Regions from separate parts of the Paenibacillus sp. FSL P4-0176 genome, predicted to be linked through region 1. Evidence: riboswitches for the same ligand, from Rfam matches in the RefSeq annotation. Region 1 holds a riboswitch; the other holds the start of a gene.

The links. A riboswitch is a leader RNA that binds a small molecule or an ion and turns the genes downstream of it on or off. The one in region 1 is predicted to bind ZMP and ZTP.
Region 2: another riboswitch for ZMP and ZTP. It lies ahead of MKY95_RS30285 (TIGR01440 family protein); the one in region 1 lies ahead of MKY95_RS08890 (DJ-1/PfpI family protein).

Annotation. Positions count from the first base shown of each region.
Region 1 is NZ_CP150242.1:1,902,269-1,910,900, reverse strand. It holds gene MKY95_RS08925 (ABC transporter ATP-binding protein) at 1-109, opposite strand, end outside; gene MKY95_RS08920 (sensor histidine kinase) at 226-1,230, opposite strand; gene MKY95_RS08915 (response regulator transcription factor) at 1,227-1,916, opposite strand; gene MKY95_RS08910 (SDR family NAD(P)-dependent oxidoreductase) at 2,101-2,865, opposite strand; gene MKY95_RS08905 (class I SAM-dependent methyltransferase) at 2,914-3,660, opposite strand; gene MKY95_RS08900 (VOC family protein) at 3,854-4,237, opposite strand; gene MKY95_RS08895 (GNAT family N-acetyltransferase) at 4,413-4,886, opposite strand; gene MKY95_RS08890 (DJ-1/PfpI family protein) at 4,898-5,500, opposite strand; ZMP/ZTP riboswitch at 5,561-5,642, opposite strand; gene MKY95_RS08885 (GNAT family N-acetyltransferase) at 5,694-6,209, opposite strand; gene MKY95_RS08880 (YfiT family bacillithiol transferase) at 6,244-6,768, opposite strand; gene MKY95_RS08875 (GNAT family N-acetyltransferase) at 6,817-7,356, opposite strand; gene MKY95_RS08870 (hypothetical protein) at 7,365-7,904, opposite strand; gene MKY95_RS08865 (hypothetical protein) at 8,002-8,163, opposite strand; gene MKY95_RS08860 (class I SAM-dependent methyltransferase) at 8,170-8,632, opposite strand, start outside.
Region 2 is NZ_CP150242.1:6,605,218-6,613,849, reverse strand. It holds gene MKY95_RS30310 (FtsW/RodA/SpoVE family cell cycle protein) at 79-1,299, shown strand; gene spoIIR (stage II sporulation protein R) at 1,556-2,215, shown strand; gene MKY95_RS30300 (L-threonylcarbamoyladenylate synthase) at 2,775-3,857, shown strand; gene MKY95_RS30295 (manganese efflux pump MntP family protein) at 4,033-4,593, shown strand; gene MKY95_RS30290 (low molecular weight protein arginine phosphatase) at 4,652-5,224, shown strand; ZMP/ZTP riboswitch at 5,321-5,402, shown strand; gene MKY95_RS30285 (TIGR01440 family protein) at 5,544-6,137, shown strand; gene glyA (serine hydroxymethyltransferase) at 6,394-7,641, shown strand; gene upp (uracil phosphoribosyltransferase) at 8,071-8,632, shown strand, end outside.

The sequences.
Region 1 (8,632 bases):
CAACAAACTCTCCCTTGCTTACCCCAAGATCAATCCCCTTCAGCACTTCCTGTTTATTTAATTTATTACCATAGACTTTATGAATTTTTTTGGCTTCCAGTATCCACATATCCCACTCACTCCTCTTAGATCTTCTGCAAAATGCTCGTGTCTATATCATAGGCGGAATGTGCAGTGTTATCGTGTGATTCACCGAACAAAACCAAAAAGCATGTGACATTGTTGTCACACGCCTGCAAAATGCACCATGTCGTTTTTTCGCGGAAAAGTAAGTGTGACGATTGTGCCCTCGCCAAGAGAAGATTCTACATGAATGTTCATATGAAGCGTCTGGACCACCTGACGAACCAGATACAGCCCCATCCCGGTAGCCGCCCCATCCATTCTGCCTCGGGTGGACGTAAATCCTTTATCAAATATACGCGGCAGATCTTGAGTCTCAATCCCTCGCCCGTGATCCTGAATCATGAGTATGATGTGTCCATCCTGTTCCCAACTTTCAATGAGGATGTCCGATGAATCGCTATATTTGACCGCATTACTCAACAACTGCCGGAGGATGAAGCCTAACCATTTGCTGTCTGTGAGCACGCGCGATACCATTAAAGACACATCAAAGCCAATGCCTTTGGAAATGCACCACGATTTCAACGCTCGTATCTCGCTATTCAATACTGGTTCAAGTTCCGTCTCTTCGATGAACAGATCATTATGCATAAACGGAATACGCTTCTGATGAAGCTGCTGATCCAGCAACTGATGAATTCGTAACCATTCATATGTCATTTGGCTCTGTAACTTGTCATCTGGCAAGCGCTCGATCATCAGTTGCAACGCAGTCAGTGGGGTCTTCACCTCATGAATCCAGGACAACATCTCGTCCTTCTCCTGTTCCAGAGCGATAAAATGATGTGAAGACTCCTTACGATACCGCTGTGTCTGGGAACTGACGGCCTCATGTACAATCTGCTCATATGGACTTTCGGCGATATCAAGTTCTCCCAGATCATAGGTATGATCCCAGATGCTCAACTTTTTATAGAAACGGGTCTCTTTCAGGTATCTCGCCCAGATAAAAACAAGGCATACCACCACATTCAGTCCTACGATATACACCACAGATTGGAATGGAATGGACGAGTCCAGATAGGCCACCAATAAAATAATAAGTTGCATGCTTATCAGTAGCCATAACCAACTAGCCCTTTCTCTTATGTACTTTCCGATCATGCTTCTGCCTCTTCCGTTGCCATGTACCCCTGACCTACTTTGGTTTCAATGTAACGCTCCAATCCGATGGGTTCAAGCTTCTTCCGTAACCGATTGACGTTAACCGTCAGCGTGTTGTCACTCACGAAATGCTCATGATCCCACAAGCTCCGTATGAGGTCCTCACGGGTAACAATCTGATTTTTATGCTCGACCAGCACTTTAAGGATGAACATCTCATTTTTGGTCAACAGGACAGATTCATCCCCGCAGGTCAGTGTATTTTTCACATATTCAATAGTGGCACCGCGCCAGGTTCGAAGTTCAATATGCTCTGTATTATAGTTGTACACCCTCCGCAAAGTCGCTTGGATCTTGGCAATCAATACATCGAAGTGAAAAGGCTTCTGGATAAAATCGTCTGCACCCAAATGCATGGACATAACCATATCCGCAGGATGATCGCGTGAGGACAAAAAGATAATCGGCACATTGGAGTGCGAACGAATTATCCGGCACCAATGAAACCCGTCATATTGGGGTAACTGAATATCAATAATGACCAGTTGCGGCTGAATTACGCTGTACTCCTGCAATACCTTTCCAAAATCCTGCACACCACACACGTCATACGACCATTGGGACAAACGTTCCTTGATTTCATTGAATAACGACTCGTCGTCTTCAATGAGCATAATTTTAAACAAGAGACTTCACCACGTTTCTGATCTTCTAGGTTGAATAAGGTAATTAGACTCCGTTGTTGCAGGATTACCTTTACCGTTACGAATCGTATTTCCGATCGCTGATTCCAGTGTACAGGGAAGTTGGGCTTATATCAAAAGGTATCCATACTTCGTAAAGAAAACAAGCCGAAATACGTATATCATATTAGCTCTCAATAGTGTGTATAACATGGCTTGCATCACTCTGTGCGTCCATCCGCTCGATCAACTTCATCGCTACGTCTCGTGGCGATCTTAATTGTCCTGCTTCATATACTTGATTGAATATACCCGCAAGGGCGAACTCCTCTGCACTTTTGCCTCGTGCAACAGCTTGCAGTTCCGTATCAACCATCCCCGGATCAAAAGCAATAATCTCAACAGGGTTCTGTTGGCCCGTTTGCTCCAAAGATACGCATTGGGTGAACATGTTCATGCCTGCCTTGGATGTACAGTACACTGTCATGGAAGGCGCGGGATAACTTCCCGAACCCGATGAGAGATTAACAATTTTACGTCTGGCGGACAGGTGATTTGTTTGTTGAATAAAAGATGAACTCAATATCATTGGTGCTGCGAGGCTGATGTTGAGACTTTGAACTATCTCTGCCGCACTGCATTGATCTATAGGTTTTAGAGGCTCTAGCATCGCTGCGTTATTAATGAGTCCAATGAATTCAGCTTCCTGAGAAGGTATTTGGTCCAATATGCGTGTAACCAAATCATCAAGCCCCGTCAGATCGGATAAATCGTACTGAACATGGCGGTAACGCCCCCTCCATTCCTCGCCTGATTCCAACAGATCCGAACTCCCTCGTGAAATACCGTAAACGTAATCCCCCTTAGCCAATAATAACTCTGCAAGTTGTAAACCGATCCCTTTGGATGTGCCTGTAATGATAAAGTGTCTTCTTCCTGTTTCTGTTCCCATTCCGATACACTCCTCCTCTATTTTCAATGCATGTTTATTTCACTATTCTTACGAGTTTTTCTTTCTCCACAACGTGGCCCAGAGAAAAGGTACACCAAAATACGGTTCATGCTGCTCCATCGCCTTCATTGCACGGAACTCCACACATTCAAAGCCATCTTCCAGCATGTAGCGAAGCTTCTCCTCCGTGAACGCAAGACCACCGCGCATCGACTTCTCTTGATACACCTGCCAATCAGTCATAACGATCTCTGGCCCACCAATATCGCCAAAACCAGGAGCAAAACAAGTCATTCCAAAGTATCCTCCCGGTCGGAGTGCACTGTGGATCATCTCTATGTAGGGAATCCGCTGATGTGGTAACAGATGATGCAGACAACCCGAGTCGTAGACAAGATCATATTCTTGCTCTGGTGCCAATTCGAACACAGATCGACATTCAAAATGCACGTCCAGCTTCTCTTCTGCCGCCCTCTCTTTTGCCCAGGCAATAGCTGTCTCCGAAAGATCATAAGCATCTACCTGATATCCTTGGCGGGTTAAATACAACGCATTTCTGCCCGGGCCACACCCCAGTTCCAGTGCCTTGCCGCCGCTCAGCACACCTTCGTTCACATGCGCTACCAGATTCTCATCCGGTTTGTTTGGAAAAAAGGGGATTGGTCTGTTCCGATCCTCATAGAAAGGTTCCCAAAATTGCTTGGCAGATCTGAAGTCCGCATCGAGCATATCATATAGGTCCTGTACACTTTTAATCGTCTTTTCCACAACCACATTCCTCCTTAACTGCTCCATCCAAACCTTCATTTCCGACTATTCATTCCTCGTCATTTTCATTAAATCAGCCACACTCTATTATAACATTTTTACCCAGTAGTTCTCTATTTTTCTTGTGCTTTTCTACTTAAAAATATAAGCTTTTTCCCAACAAAAAAACGACCGACATGAATGTCGATCGTTTACAAGCGTAGCGGTTTTGAGTTGTAACTTACTTCGCCCGTTCCAAGACTGCAAAGTAATTCCCTTCATTATCAGCAAAGTTGAAGACACGCCCGGTTGGCATCTCTACAATCTCTCCAACCGTTACATGTTTACCAGACAAGTCTGCATATAACTGATCCAGATTTTCGGTGAAGAACATTAACGAAGGTGTGCCCAGATTTACACCCGCCGACATCCGCTCCACAAACTCTTTGTCATGAAGAATAATGCTCGTCTGCGAATTTGGGGTAGGCGCAATCTCAATCCATCTCATACCCTCGTCAAGGTTTACTTCATCCACAATGTGGAATCCTGCAACTTCCGTCCAAAATGCCAGTGATTCATCCTGATTGTTGACATACAACATAATCTGGCCGACTTTGCTAAACATGGATCAATCACTCCTCTGATCATCTAATCTCTCAACATCCTGCTTATCATTCCTCAAATTCCAATAGAGTATAACATGCGGGACAGCTTTTTTATCATCTTTCTTTGCAAGTACATGCAACTTAAACTGAAGTACACTTTTATGCTTCCACTACAATTAGTTTTTTGAAGTTCCCTTATAATGTTTTAACAAGTGAAAGTCTATGAAACCCCGAGGTATAATAATTCATATCAACACCTTCTTTTTGAAAATTCATTCGTTCATAAAATAGGAGCGCTGCTTCATTTTCTTCATGATCAAGTGTGTAAAGCATGACATCACCACTGCCGAATTCAGCTATTTTTATACATATTTTTGTAATTAGTCCACGTGCTACTCCCTGTCGAAGGTGTGATTTGCATGTAACAACGCCAACGATTTCATATCGGTTAACAGTAGGCTGAAAGATATAACCAGCATGACCTATGACAACATCTGCTTCGTCAACCATGACATAATAAGCACTGATACGTTCATCCGTCATTTTTAAAAATGAATCCCAGCGCGCAGGATACTGCTCGCGTATAAACAAAGGGAATTGAAAATCATGATCCGTCATCATTTTCAGCACTGCTGGCTGATCAATCGCTTGAAAAAGGCGAATAGTCATCTTTTTATCCCCTACCCCTTAGTGTGCATGTAGACATCTTTTAAGTTACCAGCTTCATAATATGGATACTCTAGTTTTTGTTGAACTTGAAGGACGATCTCCGTAGACGTTAACATTTCGACCAAGTATAGTCCCAGGTCAATAGAAGCCGTAACCCCCGCACCCGTTACCGTATTACCATCACGCACTACACGCGCTGAAATTACTTCTGCACAATAAGGATTCAATAAATCATAAGCAGATGAGTTGGTAGTAGCCCTTTTTCCTTTTAGGAAACCTGCTGCCCCCAACAGTAAAGCCCCGGTACAAATAGATATTTTATAAGTGACATTTTCTGCCGTTCGGACCCATCGCATAAAATCCTCATCAAATCGAAGCGTTCTAGTTGATAATCCACCAGGAAAAAATACTAGATCAAAATCCCCTAAATGAGGTAATACTGCATCGGATTTCATTTTCAGCCCGCGGTCATCTGAAATTTCCTCCTTATCTGCGCAGAATGTCCATGATACGTTTTCCTTTACTTTCAGAATCGCTAACCAAGTCACTGCTTCATAAAATCCAGCTAAATCCATGCTTGTCATTCCATCAAATAAAACAAACGCCATTTTCATTGCCGCCACCAGTCCTTTCGTTCCGTGAATAATAAATAAAGTGTTTGATCAAAAGATCAAACACTTTGCCCAGGCGTACGGCATATAATATATGTGCTCCCTCGTGGTTCACTCCACGTTTACGCCAGTCACACATAACAGATATTTACAACTAGTATACATGACATCTTCCATCATTGTATATATTATGAAATTATTGCGTGGCTTTTAACTTCTTCGTAAGATAAAGTACAACATCGTCGTCCATAATCGTTTCTTCACCCGGCTGAATGTAATGATCATGTTTGTGTACACCGTGACCGTCTGGTATGTACCCGCGATGGGCATATAGAACTTGCGCTTTGCCATAATCGGAAAACACACCTACACCAATGCCTGCTACATCCGTTCGTTCCGAAATAATTTCCTCTGCTCGGTCCATCAACCGTGAACCAATACCTTGGCGCTGGAACTTCATCAGCACATTAAAATCGTTAATTTCGGGAATGGCTTGTTCCCTAAAAGACGGGTAGCCGGAATACCACAATACATTCACGTATCCCGCAAATTCTCCATTCAACTCGGCTACCAAGGTTACGCGTTCCCCATTCCGTTGTTCAGCCAAGTAATGAAGATACTGCTCAGCAAATCTCCCCCAACCCTGCTCCTGAAACGCCTTTGATATGATTACAGGATCGCTCTCATTTAATAGTCTGATATGTATACTCATTGATAATTTCTCCTCAACAAGATATTTTTTCTAACTATATTCCCAGTCTATCCCGAAGCGATGTGATGTGAGCAACATGGTGTTTGCCATGCCAAGCATACATGCCCAGATTGTAATCCAGTCTTGTCGTTTCTTCCGATGAGGGATGATAAAATTGTTTGGCATAATCTGCATCTGTCAACGCGTTTAACAGAAACACCCAGCGACGATGGAGCGCATCCAGAATTTGCAGCGAGAATTCGATATCCAGGTCCCTTGAATCACTCAATTCAGCCCAGCGCTCTTCATAATAAGGTCGAATCGTTGGTGTATCCTCTGTCAGTGCCAACTTGAAACGAATCATACTGTTCATGTGGCTGTCTGCCATGTGGTGAATCACCTGTTTGAGCATCCATCCGCCTTCTCGGTACGGCAGACTTAATTGATCTTCACTCAGTCCCTTTACTGCTTCGCGCGCGCGTTCAGGCAGCCCAGCAATGTCCTGAATCCACTGTTCTCTCTGTGCAGGCGTAACCTCGCCCGTGTATACAAATGGTCCTATCGGAAATCTTTCATCCATCCATTATTCCTCCTTGTTTGTATGATTTAAAATAACTTTAAACAGGATCTACAGGGTATATTCCATAAGCCAACAGTCTCGCATCTGTCCTTCATGCTGCTCATGTTTCTCCAACAGCTTAATCTTCTGGAAACCACATTTCTCATAACAGGATATCGCTCGCAAGTTCCAGGATTGAGGGTCCATAACCACTTTATGAGCTTGTTTTTCATTAATCAAATAAGCAAGCATGGATTGCATCAACTGTGTACCAATGCCTTTATTCCAGTAGTCTACCTCACCAATAAACTGATCCGTTCCATAGATGATCTCATCCGTGTCTCCATAACCATACTCCGTTCGCTCTTCTTCCTCAAGCTCATAGAACTGAATGTATCCAATCGGATGTCCTCCGTACTCAACGATACAGCGGGTAGCATCATCTTTCTGATTGTAAAAATGTTCTCTCACCTGCTCCAGGTCATTCGGCCGATCACGCCCTTCATAGTATTGAAGAACTTCCGGGTCTGACAGCCACTTCACCAGATGTTGTTCATCTTCTGTGTCCAAGAAACGTACGGTGATTTCATTCAATTCATATACATTCATCATTCTGATTACTCCTTATTGATCTCCAGATTCTCACCCGTAACCCAACTCAGATCCTTCCCTAACAAATGCTCGTTGTGAACATAATACACCATGGGATTCTCAAGCGGCTGAGTCGTTCCATCCAAAGATCTGAGCGTTAACCGTAACTTGTAGCTCCCTATCTCATCAGGTATCGCAAATCCTATCAGATTATCAGCTGATTTCATGGTTTTCCCCTGTGCCTTCAGATACTTTTCCAGAATGACTTGATCAAGATAGGAGCTGCCAACAGACGAAGGCATGTACCACGCTTCATCTTGTTCCTCAGTGAATGTGACCCCTTCCCATCCAGGGACAACGGGATACACCATATGTTGATCCTTGTCTTCTCTTTTTCGCGTTATCTCTAACTCTACCTCAACTACATCCGTATCAATCTGCCTGATTGTGCCTGCCATCACAACATCCTGGGCACTCACACTTGGAATAACATAGCTGTATATGAGCAGAGTCACCAAGAGGATTATCGTTATTCCTGTAATCCAAAATATTGTATTTTTACGCATCTGTCTGATCCTCCCGTCTAATTAATCATACTTCTGGAGTAGCTCCTTCTCTGTTAAAGATTGAGTTAACCTATCCAACTCAGGTGATGCCGTCCAATCACTGGATGTATTCAATCCATGCTTGATGGTATGTATCGCTACAATAATAACTTCCGTCTTCTGTTATCATTTTATATTTTTGTTCCCCGTTTGCCATCTGCTCGAAGCTGGTTTTGACACCCGATTCACCATATTTCTGTTCTGAAAATTCTGTGTTCAATCGGCTTCACCTCCTTATGGCCTGCCAAATATACTTGCATTCTCTTACAGCAATTCTACCATCAACCTGGTTCTCCTTCAGCTTAACTTCCAGCTGTTCCCGGTACTCAGGCTGTGTATAATCCGGGTTTCCGGGGATATCGGAGAGAAAGATGGCAAACTCTTTTTCATCTGAGAAAATCATAAGTGCCTCGTTATATTCCTCAATCTTGATCTCCTTAAAAGCATTTCTTTCCAAACGCTCACGTACCTTTGTTATATCCGTATGAATACCAATCATAACTCCACCCTTTTGTAGCAATCTCCCATGCTCAATAATGGAAGTTGGACCTCTGCGATCATAGATCAGACCAAATTGCTTATCTTCAAATGGCATCTTTTCTTTTGTGCTTACACAGACAAATTTCACATTTGTTTTCGTGCTTGAATGAAGACTGTTTTGGGCTATCTTTATCATCTCTTCCGAACTA
Region 2 (8,632 bases), 2.6 Mb from region 1:
ATCCATTTTTATACAATAGTAATATTGAGTTCAATTGGAAATGATAGAATGCTAGATTTCAGGGGGATGGACAGCGTCATGTTGAGAATGTTGAAAAAGATGGACGGTGTGATTCTTTTTGTAATGCTGTTGCTCATGATTATTAGTGTATTTGCGATTTATAGCGGAACGCAGACAGATGCCAACCTGGCGAATCATCATGTCAAAACGATGTATTTCTATGTGGCCGGGTTCATTGCGGTGCTTGTGATCGGGCTTGTGAATTACAAGTTATACGTGAAATATGCGTTTTATTTGTATGGCTTGGGGATCATACTGCTGATCCTGGCCAATGTCCTGGGAAGTTCAATCAATAACGCCAACGGTTGGCTGAAGCTGGGCGAAAACTTTTCTTTTCAACCGGCAGAGCTGTTCAAGATGATTCTGATTTTGTTCCTCGCCCATTTGATCGTGAAGAGACAACGAGGCACACTGAAATTTTGGAGAGATATTGTGCCGATTGGCTGTTGGGCGTTTATTCCGTTTGCCCTTGTTATGGCTCAGAATGATTTGGGAAATGCGCTGGGGTATGTGGTGATTCTGGCTGCGGTATTCTGGATCGGAAATATGAGGCTGAAGCACGCATTGATTGCACTGGCGATTGTGGGGGTAGCGTTCTTTGGTTTTGTCAAAGCCTATACCTTCTACCATGATGAAGTATTCACTTTTCTTGAAAAGATAAAACGTGAGCATTGGGCAGAGCGTATTGATCCCTGGCTTGTACCGGAGGAGGCTACCTCCAAAGCTTCCTGGCATACAAAAAATGCAGGTTTAGCCATCGGTTCAGGGGGCATCATCGGCAAAGGTTACTTGCAAGGAACATCCGTTCAGAGTGGACGAGTCCCCTATACGTATTCTGATTCCATTTTTGTTGTGATCGCAGAGGAGTTTGGCTTTGTTGGTGCATCCGTACTGATTCTGTTGTACTTTATCCTGATCCACCGCATGGTGCTGATTGCTCTGGCATGTAGAGATTGCGCGGGACCCGTCATCATTGTAGGTATTATAGGAATGTTGTTGTATCAGGTGTTTGAGAACGTGGGGGCGTTTCTCGGACTGATGCCACTCACAGGTATTACGTTACCGTTCATCAGTTACGGCGGCACCTCTTTGCTTATTAATATGGCTTGCATCGGTGTAGTCATGAGCATTAAGTTGTACGGGCAAGAAGAGGAGGATGAACTTCTGATGGGAGAGCAACAACCCCGGTTGTCGGAACGTTTATGGAATATGCTCAAGAAAGAGAAAAGTGCTGTGTAACTGTTGAGTCGGTGTAGGTGAAAAGTAAAGCGGTGGGACGTATAACGTGATCGTTTATAGGAATGAAGAGGTTGATTTGCCCTGTAACCAGGTGCGGATCAGCCTTTTTAACATGATAGGTGAGAAAGTGTAAATCATAGAAACGATTTAGTAGATTTATTGCAAATGCTAGGTTTACTTCTGTCTCTACGGGGCATACTGATAGACATGAGAGAGTTGCAGGCAACGTGATCAGAGAGCCGAGGGGGAGAACGGAATGAGCAGACGAATTGTAAAGCAAATTGGACTTATTATTGTATGTCTTATGTTGATTATCATGATGTGGGAAGGTCAGAAAACGGATGCAGCTGTGGCGGCCACAGCAATTCCAGAACAATCAATTCGCTTGCGTATTCTAGCAAACTCGGATGCACCAGGAGATCAATTGGTGAAACGCGAGATTCGGGATGCTGTCGTTGCTCAGATGGGCGAGTGGGTAGCCGAGCTGGAGAATCCGCAAAGTCTAGATGAAGCGCGCAAGGTTATTCGTGAGCATTTGTCCGAGATCGAGAATAGAGTAGGAGAAGAGTTGGCCAGTCGCGGTTTAAATTATGAGTATCAGGTGGAGCTGGGTTCTGTTCCTTTCCCGACCAAGCTGTATGGGGGTACCGTCTATCCTGCCGGAGATTATGAAGCGGTTCGAATCATACTGGGCGAAGGCAAAGGTCAGAACTGGTGGTGTGTGTTGTTCCCGCCGCTGTGTTTCATTGATGCAGGGACCGGGGATGCACTGGCGAAACCTTCAACCGTATCGGCCGTTGCAGCTGAACCAGGAGATGCAGAGGCATCTGTGCAGGGAGACACACCGGAAGCAAGATTCTTTCTGTGGGATATGGCTGTGAAACTATGGAGTTGGGTGACTGGATTGTTCGCATAACAACGGATTTATACTGAAAATAAGGGCGACTTCGATTCAGGGAGCTGCCCTTTTGATATGATTTAGTGGTGAATTTCCGGGCGAAGTTTGAAGGGCATCCGAGTTGGGACAGGTATGTTATAATTACTTATAGTGCGTGTTCAAAAAGTCTGGTTTTCAGTACCAAGAAGATGGAATGAAGCTAGAAATGGAGTAGCGGAGCGTAGGAAAATTACGTGAGCAACCAAAATGTTTCCTTCGGAAACATACTTCGTAAGCCTCCCGCTTATTTCGGCTGAATTTCATATTCGACGTTGATGATGCCGCTAGGCATCTATCGTAATCAAAAGCGTACTTTTTGAACAACCTCTTATATTGAATATGGATATGAACTAACCTACTTGAAGTTTAGGAATGATGATATATGAGCAGAGAAAACGAACCAGTGCAACACACCTCTGAGATGAGGGATGATAGAGAAGAACGTGATATGAAAGCTCCGGGAGAGCTGGTCACTGAGATGTGGGATGTACGTGTCTTGGTGAGCGCTGAGAACGATCACGGATTGGGTAATATTGAAATGTTGGATGTGAAAAAGGGGAGCGCCGATCAACAGGCGCTCGCCGACTTGCAGGCTGCCGCAGCCTGCATTCGTCAAGGTCAGACGGTGGCCTTTCCGACCGAGACGGTCTATGGCTTGGGTGCTGATGCGCGTAGCACAGCAGCCGTGGAGGCTGTATTTGTCGCTAAAGGCCGACCTTCCGACAATCCACTGATTGTGCATATCGCGCACCGTGACCAGTTGGATACGCTGGTCACGGAAGTGAACGAAACGGCGGAAGCGCTGATGGCGGCCTTCTGGCCGGGACCACTGACGCTGGTGCTGCCGGTTAGGCCGGGGGCGGTGTCCCCGCGTGTCACCGCCGGTCTGGACACGGTGGCCGTGCGCATGCCGGACCACCCGGTGGCCTTGCAGTTAATCGCGGCGGCGGCATGCCCTGTAGCTGCGCCAAGCGCCAACCGCTCTGGGCGGCCAAGCCCGACACTCGCGTCTCATGTACGCGAGGATCTGGATGGCCGCATCGGCGGCATTGTGGACGGCGGCCCCACCGGGGTGGGCGTCGAGTCCACGGTTGTGCAGGTCGGTGACGACGGTACCGTCACCATCCTGCGCCCTGGCGGCATTACGGCGGAACAATTGTCCGCCGTTGCCGCCCGTGTCGCCACGGACCCCGCGCTACTCGCGGAGGGGGCCGATGGCGTGGGCAGCCCGGCGCCGCGCTCGCCGGGCATGAAGTACACGCACTACGCACCCGCAGGGGCGCTGTGCGTGGTAGAGGGGCCGCCCACAGCGGTGGCGGCCTGGATCTGCGCCGCCCTCGCAGAGGCGGCGCAGCGCGGAGAGCGCACCGCTGTGCTGGCGTTCGCCGAGCACGCGGAGCAGTACCGCGCCGATGCCGTGTTCTCGCTGGGCGATGCCAGCGAGCTGGAAGAAGCAGCGCGCCGGCTATACGCCGCGCTGCGCAGTTGCGATGAGCAAGGCGCCACATATATTGTGGCTGAAGCCTGCTCACGCGAAGGGCTGGGAGCAGCCGTCATGAATCGGCTGCTCAAGGCTGCGGGGAACCAACTCATACAAGTTGGCAACCAGCAACCCTCATAACCTCTCCTGATCATACAGTCAGGAGAGTAATCACTCTTTTTCCAAAACAAAATCAAGATTCTATAAAGCCAGCATCTGACCAGAGATCCGTCGCCGTTTGCCTTTCATCGGTCATGTTTAGGTCCTTGTCCGCATATCGTGTACAAGAACCTTTACGTGACTTGGGGGTATGGGGATGTGGGATGTGTCTGTCCATGTAGGGCAGTTGGTAACCATTTTGATCATGGCTATTGCGCTTGGCCTCGATGCGTTCTCACTCGGGATCGGAATTGGCATGAAGGGCATTCGGCTGCGGGATGTATTGCGAATCAGTATTGTAACGGCGCTATTTCATATCATCATGCCGCTCATCGGCATGTATATGGGCAAATACGTCAGCTCCCTGCTCGGTGACATTACGACGTATGCGGCAGGTGGATTGCTTGTTTTGCTGGGTGCTCATATGATTCTGAATGCATTCCGTGAAGGCGATACAAAGCTGGTGGACCACCGTTCCCTGCTCGGCGTTGTTTTGTTCTCCCTCAGCGTAAGTGTGGATTCATTCTCCGTTGGCGTATCCTTAGGGATGTTTAGCAGTGATCTGATCTTGACCGTACTTGCTTTCGGCGTTTGTGGCGGGGTGATGTCGGTTATGGGGCTGTTATTAGGCCGTCGGGTGAGTCAGAATCTCGGGGATTACGGCGAAGCTATTGGTGGCGCAATCTTGCTTGCGTTTGGACTTTTGTTTATATTTTAGAATAAAACTTGAGATATCATATCATTCGCATCATATGTAAAATGGGGAGGCTAACACAATGAAACATATTTTATTCGTGTGTACAGGAAATACGTGCCGCAGCCCCATGGCAGAGGGGCTTTTGCGAAAATTGGCATCGGAGCGTGGCATTCAGGTAGAGGTTCGCTCCGCAGGTGTGGCAGCAACGTCGGGTATGCCGATCTCCCGACATGCTGAAGCAGTTTTGAGAGATCATAACGTTGAAGGTCCACCTCATTCCACACAGCTTAGCTCTAACCTGGTAGGTTGGGCCGATCTGGTTCTTACATTAACACGGAGTCATAAGCAACATGTCATGCAGGTTTTTCCCGATTCAGTCCACAAAACCTATACATTGAAAGAATATGTGGAGGATGATGAACAGGTATTAAGTGATGTTCAGGAGTTGGACAGCCTGTTTGCAACGCTTGAGATGAAACGTGCCCTTGGCCAAGAGATCCTGGCATCGGAGCGTGAGCGAGCCATTGAGATTAGACAACGAATTCCAAGTTTCGACATCTCCGATCCGTTTGGAGGAAGTCGTGATGATTACAATATAGCTGCAGCTGAGATTCGGACGGCATTGGACCGGCTTTTGGATAAGCTGGGATAATTCTGATCCTGCGAGGCAGGTTATAGAAATAGGACACGTGATGTAAATTAACCGTTGATTTTAGCCGCGGGTTGTTTTATGATGAAGGGGAAAACAGGGATCCGGTGTAACTGGCGACGAAGTGGGCATAACCACGATGGAGCACCGGAACAAACGGCCGGTCGCCTGGGCAAAAGAGCAATTCTGCGTTACCCGCAGACTGCTCTTTTTTTCGTCTTTCATCTGATTATTCGCTATAATAGTACCTGAGATGCCGTGCAAGAATACGAAGGACAACCAAGAGTTAGCGGGCATGATTTTATCGGGAGGCGATAATAGGATGACTATAGAGTTAGATTCGGAACAACCCGGATTGCAGGAACAGACCGCGTCTATTCTGCATGAACTGGCGCTTGCCGGACAGCTTGGGCCTGGACAGATCGTTGTGATCGGTACAAGCACAAGTGAAGTCGCAGGCGCTCGGATTGGTACGAGTGGTGCCATTGAAGTGGCGCAGCAGCTTCTTGCGGGTATACGCGAGGTGCAGGAAGAGTTCGGTTTTGACACGGTATTCCAATGTTGTGAGCATCTGAACCGTGCGCTGGTAATGGAACGTTCTGTGCTTACTCGACTTGGATTGACCGAGGTTGGTGCAGTACCCGTGCCCAAGGCCGGAGGTTCAATGGCATCCGCAGCATATCGTTCGCTGACCGATCCATGCCTGGCTGAACATGTGCAGGCCCATGCGGGACTGGACATTGGGGAGACGATGATTGGGATGCATCTCCGGCATGTAGCCGTACCCTATCGTACAGCGCTTCGCTATGTTGGAGATGCTCGTGTAACCACAGCGTTGACCCGTCCGAAGTTGATTGGCGGCGAACGCGCGGTGTATCGTATGGAAGAACAACCAGATTCGACATTTTGTGACTAACATATAAAGCGAGACTAATTGGGTTACACTCCTGACTTTGATTGCATCACCATCTTCCGATCGCTGTTATCCCCAGATTTTTTAATTCCCTATTTAAAAGGGGAAATCCGGTGATAGCCTATGCTTCCGGAGTAGCTTTCTAAAGAAAGCTTCTAGGCGACCACTTCGTTTCTTCAGATTGGTGTTGCACTCGCCGTTTTCGTGTAAACATTAGTTTCACTTTATAACTTCACTTATAACTGGGAGGAATTTAATCATGGAACAATTGCGCAAGAATGACCCGGCAGTACTGGAAGCGATGAATCTTGAACTGAAACGTCAACAGAACAACATCGAACTGATCGCATCCGAGAACATCGTAAGTGAAGCAGTAATCGAAGCAATGGGATCTGTTCTGACCAACAAGTACGCTGAAGGATATCCAGGTAAACGTTACTATGGCGGTTGTGAGCATGTGGACATCGTTGAAGACATCGCGCGTGATCGTGCAAAAGAATTGTTCGGAGCAGAACACGTGAATGTTCAACCTCACTCCGGTGCACAAGCGAACATGGCAGTTTATCTTGCAGCGTTGAAACCTGGTGATACTGTACTTGGTATGAACCTTGCCCATGGTGGACACCTCACACACGGTAGCCCGGTTAACGCATCTGGTTTGCTGTACAACTTTGTAGCATACGGCGTACAGGAAGATACATTCCTGATTGATTATGATGAAGTACGCAAAGCGGCTTTCAAACACCGTCCTCGTCTGATCGTTGCAGGCGCAAGTGCATATCCGCGTACCATTGATTTTGAAAAGCTAGCTTCCATCGCCAATGATGTAGGCGCTTTGTTCATGGTGGACATGGCTCACATCGCAGGACTGGTTGCTGCTGGTTTGCATCCAAACCCGGTTCCACATGCGCATTTCGTAACAACAACTACACACAAAACGCTGCGTGGACCTCGTGGTGGTATGATTCTGTGCCGCAAAGCGTGGGCAGCAGCGATTGATAAAGCCGTATTCCCAGGTTCCCAAGGTGGACCTCTGATGCACGTGATCGCTTCCAAAGCGGTAGCATTCGGAGAAGCTTTGCAACCTTCGTTCAAAACGTATGCTGAGAATGTCGTAAAAAACGCACAGGTTCTGGCTGAAACACTGATCGCTGAAGGATTGAACATCGTATCTGGTGGTACAGATAACCACTTGATGCTGATCGACACACGCAGTGTGAACATCACAGGTAAGGAAGCTGAGCATGTGCTTGATTCCATCGGTATTACCGTGAACAAAAATGCAATTCCATTCGACCCTACAAGCCCGTTTGTAACGAGTGGTATTCGAATTGGTACACCTGCTGCAACTTCCCGTGGCATGAACGAAGAAGCGATGGTAGCGATCGGTAAGATCATTGCCAAAACGCTGAAAAATCCAAAAGATACAGCGAAGCTGGATGAAGCTCGTGCAGAAGTGACTGCACTGACAGACCAATTCCCGCTCTATACCGATCTTAAATACTAAAAAACTTTGCTCATGCTGTTTGTATTTGAGATGTTCTTAAAATGGGATACAAAAAAACGAAGCAGACAGAATGAGACCGCAGAAGCGAAGCGCTCGCCTTTATCCCCGGATTTTTCCCTTGTTAAAAGGAGAATAAAAAAAATCTGGGGATAACAGCGATCGAAGGATCATTCTGTAGGCGGAGTGCCATTGTATTCATCATTTTCATTTTCTCAACGACATAACAGCAGGAGCAAAACAGGACCGGATGGATCATTTTCCGGTCCTGTTTTTTATAGGATTCGGTAATCTGTAATGATTGGGTGCCCTTTGATGGTGTAATTCGTTGTTGGTGATGATATAATATACAGGATTTATCGAGCCCATGAATGGTGGCTAGGTATATTTGGAAATGCTGAACATGAAGAACTTACCGGAGGGACAAATTAGATGGGAAAATTAGTAATATGTGATCACCCTTTGATTCAACACAAACTGACGTTTATACGCGACATGCGTACGAATACGAAAGATTTTCGTGAATTGGTGGATGAAGTAGCAACGTTGATGGCTTATGAGATTACAAGAGATGTTGAACTGGAAACGATTGATGTACAGACACCTGTAGCTGCAACACAAGGTAAAGTTATCTCTGGACGTATGCTCGGACTGGTGCCGATTCTGCGCGCAGGACTCGGAATGCTGGATGGCGTTGTGAAATTGTTGCCAGCGGCAAAAGTTGGACATGTGGGTCTGTTCCGTGACCCGGAAACACTGCAACCGGTAGAATACTACACCAAACTGCCTACAGACGTAACAGAGCGTCAATTGATTGTAATTGATCCGATGCTGGCAACGGGTGGTTCGGCAATTGCAGCTATTGACGTGCTCAAAAAACGTGGCTGTACCCAAATCAAGATGATGAACCTGGTTGCGGCACCGGAAGGCGTAAAAGCTGTGCAAGATGCACATCCCGATGTGGACATCTATGTAGCAGCATTGGACGACCGTC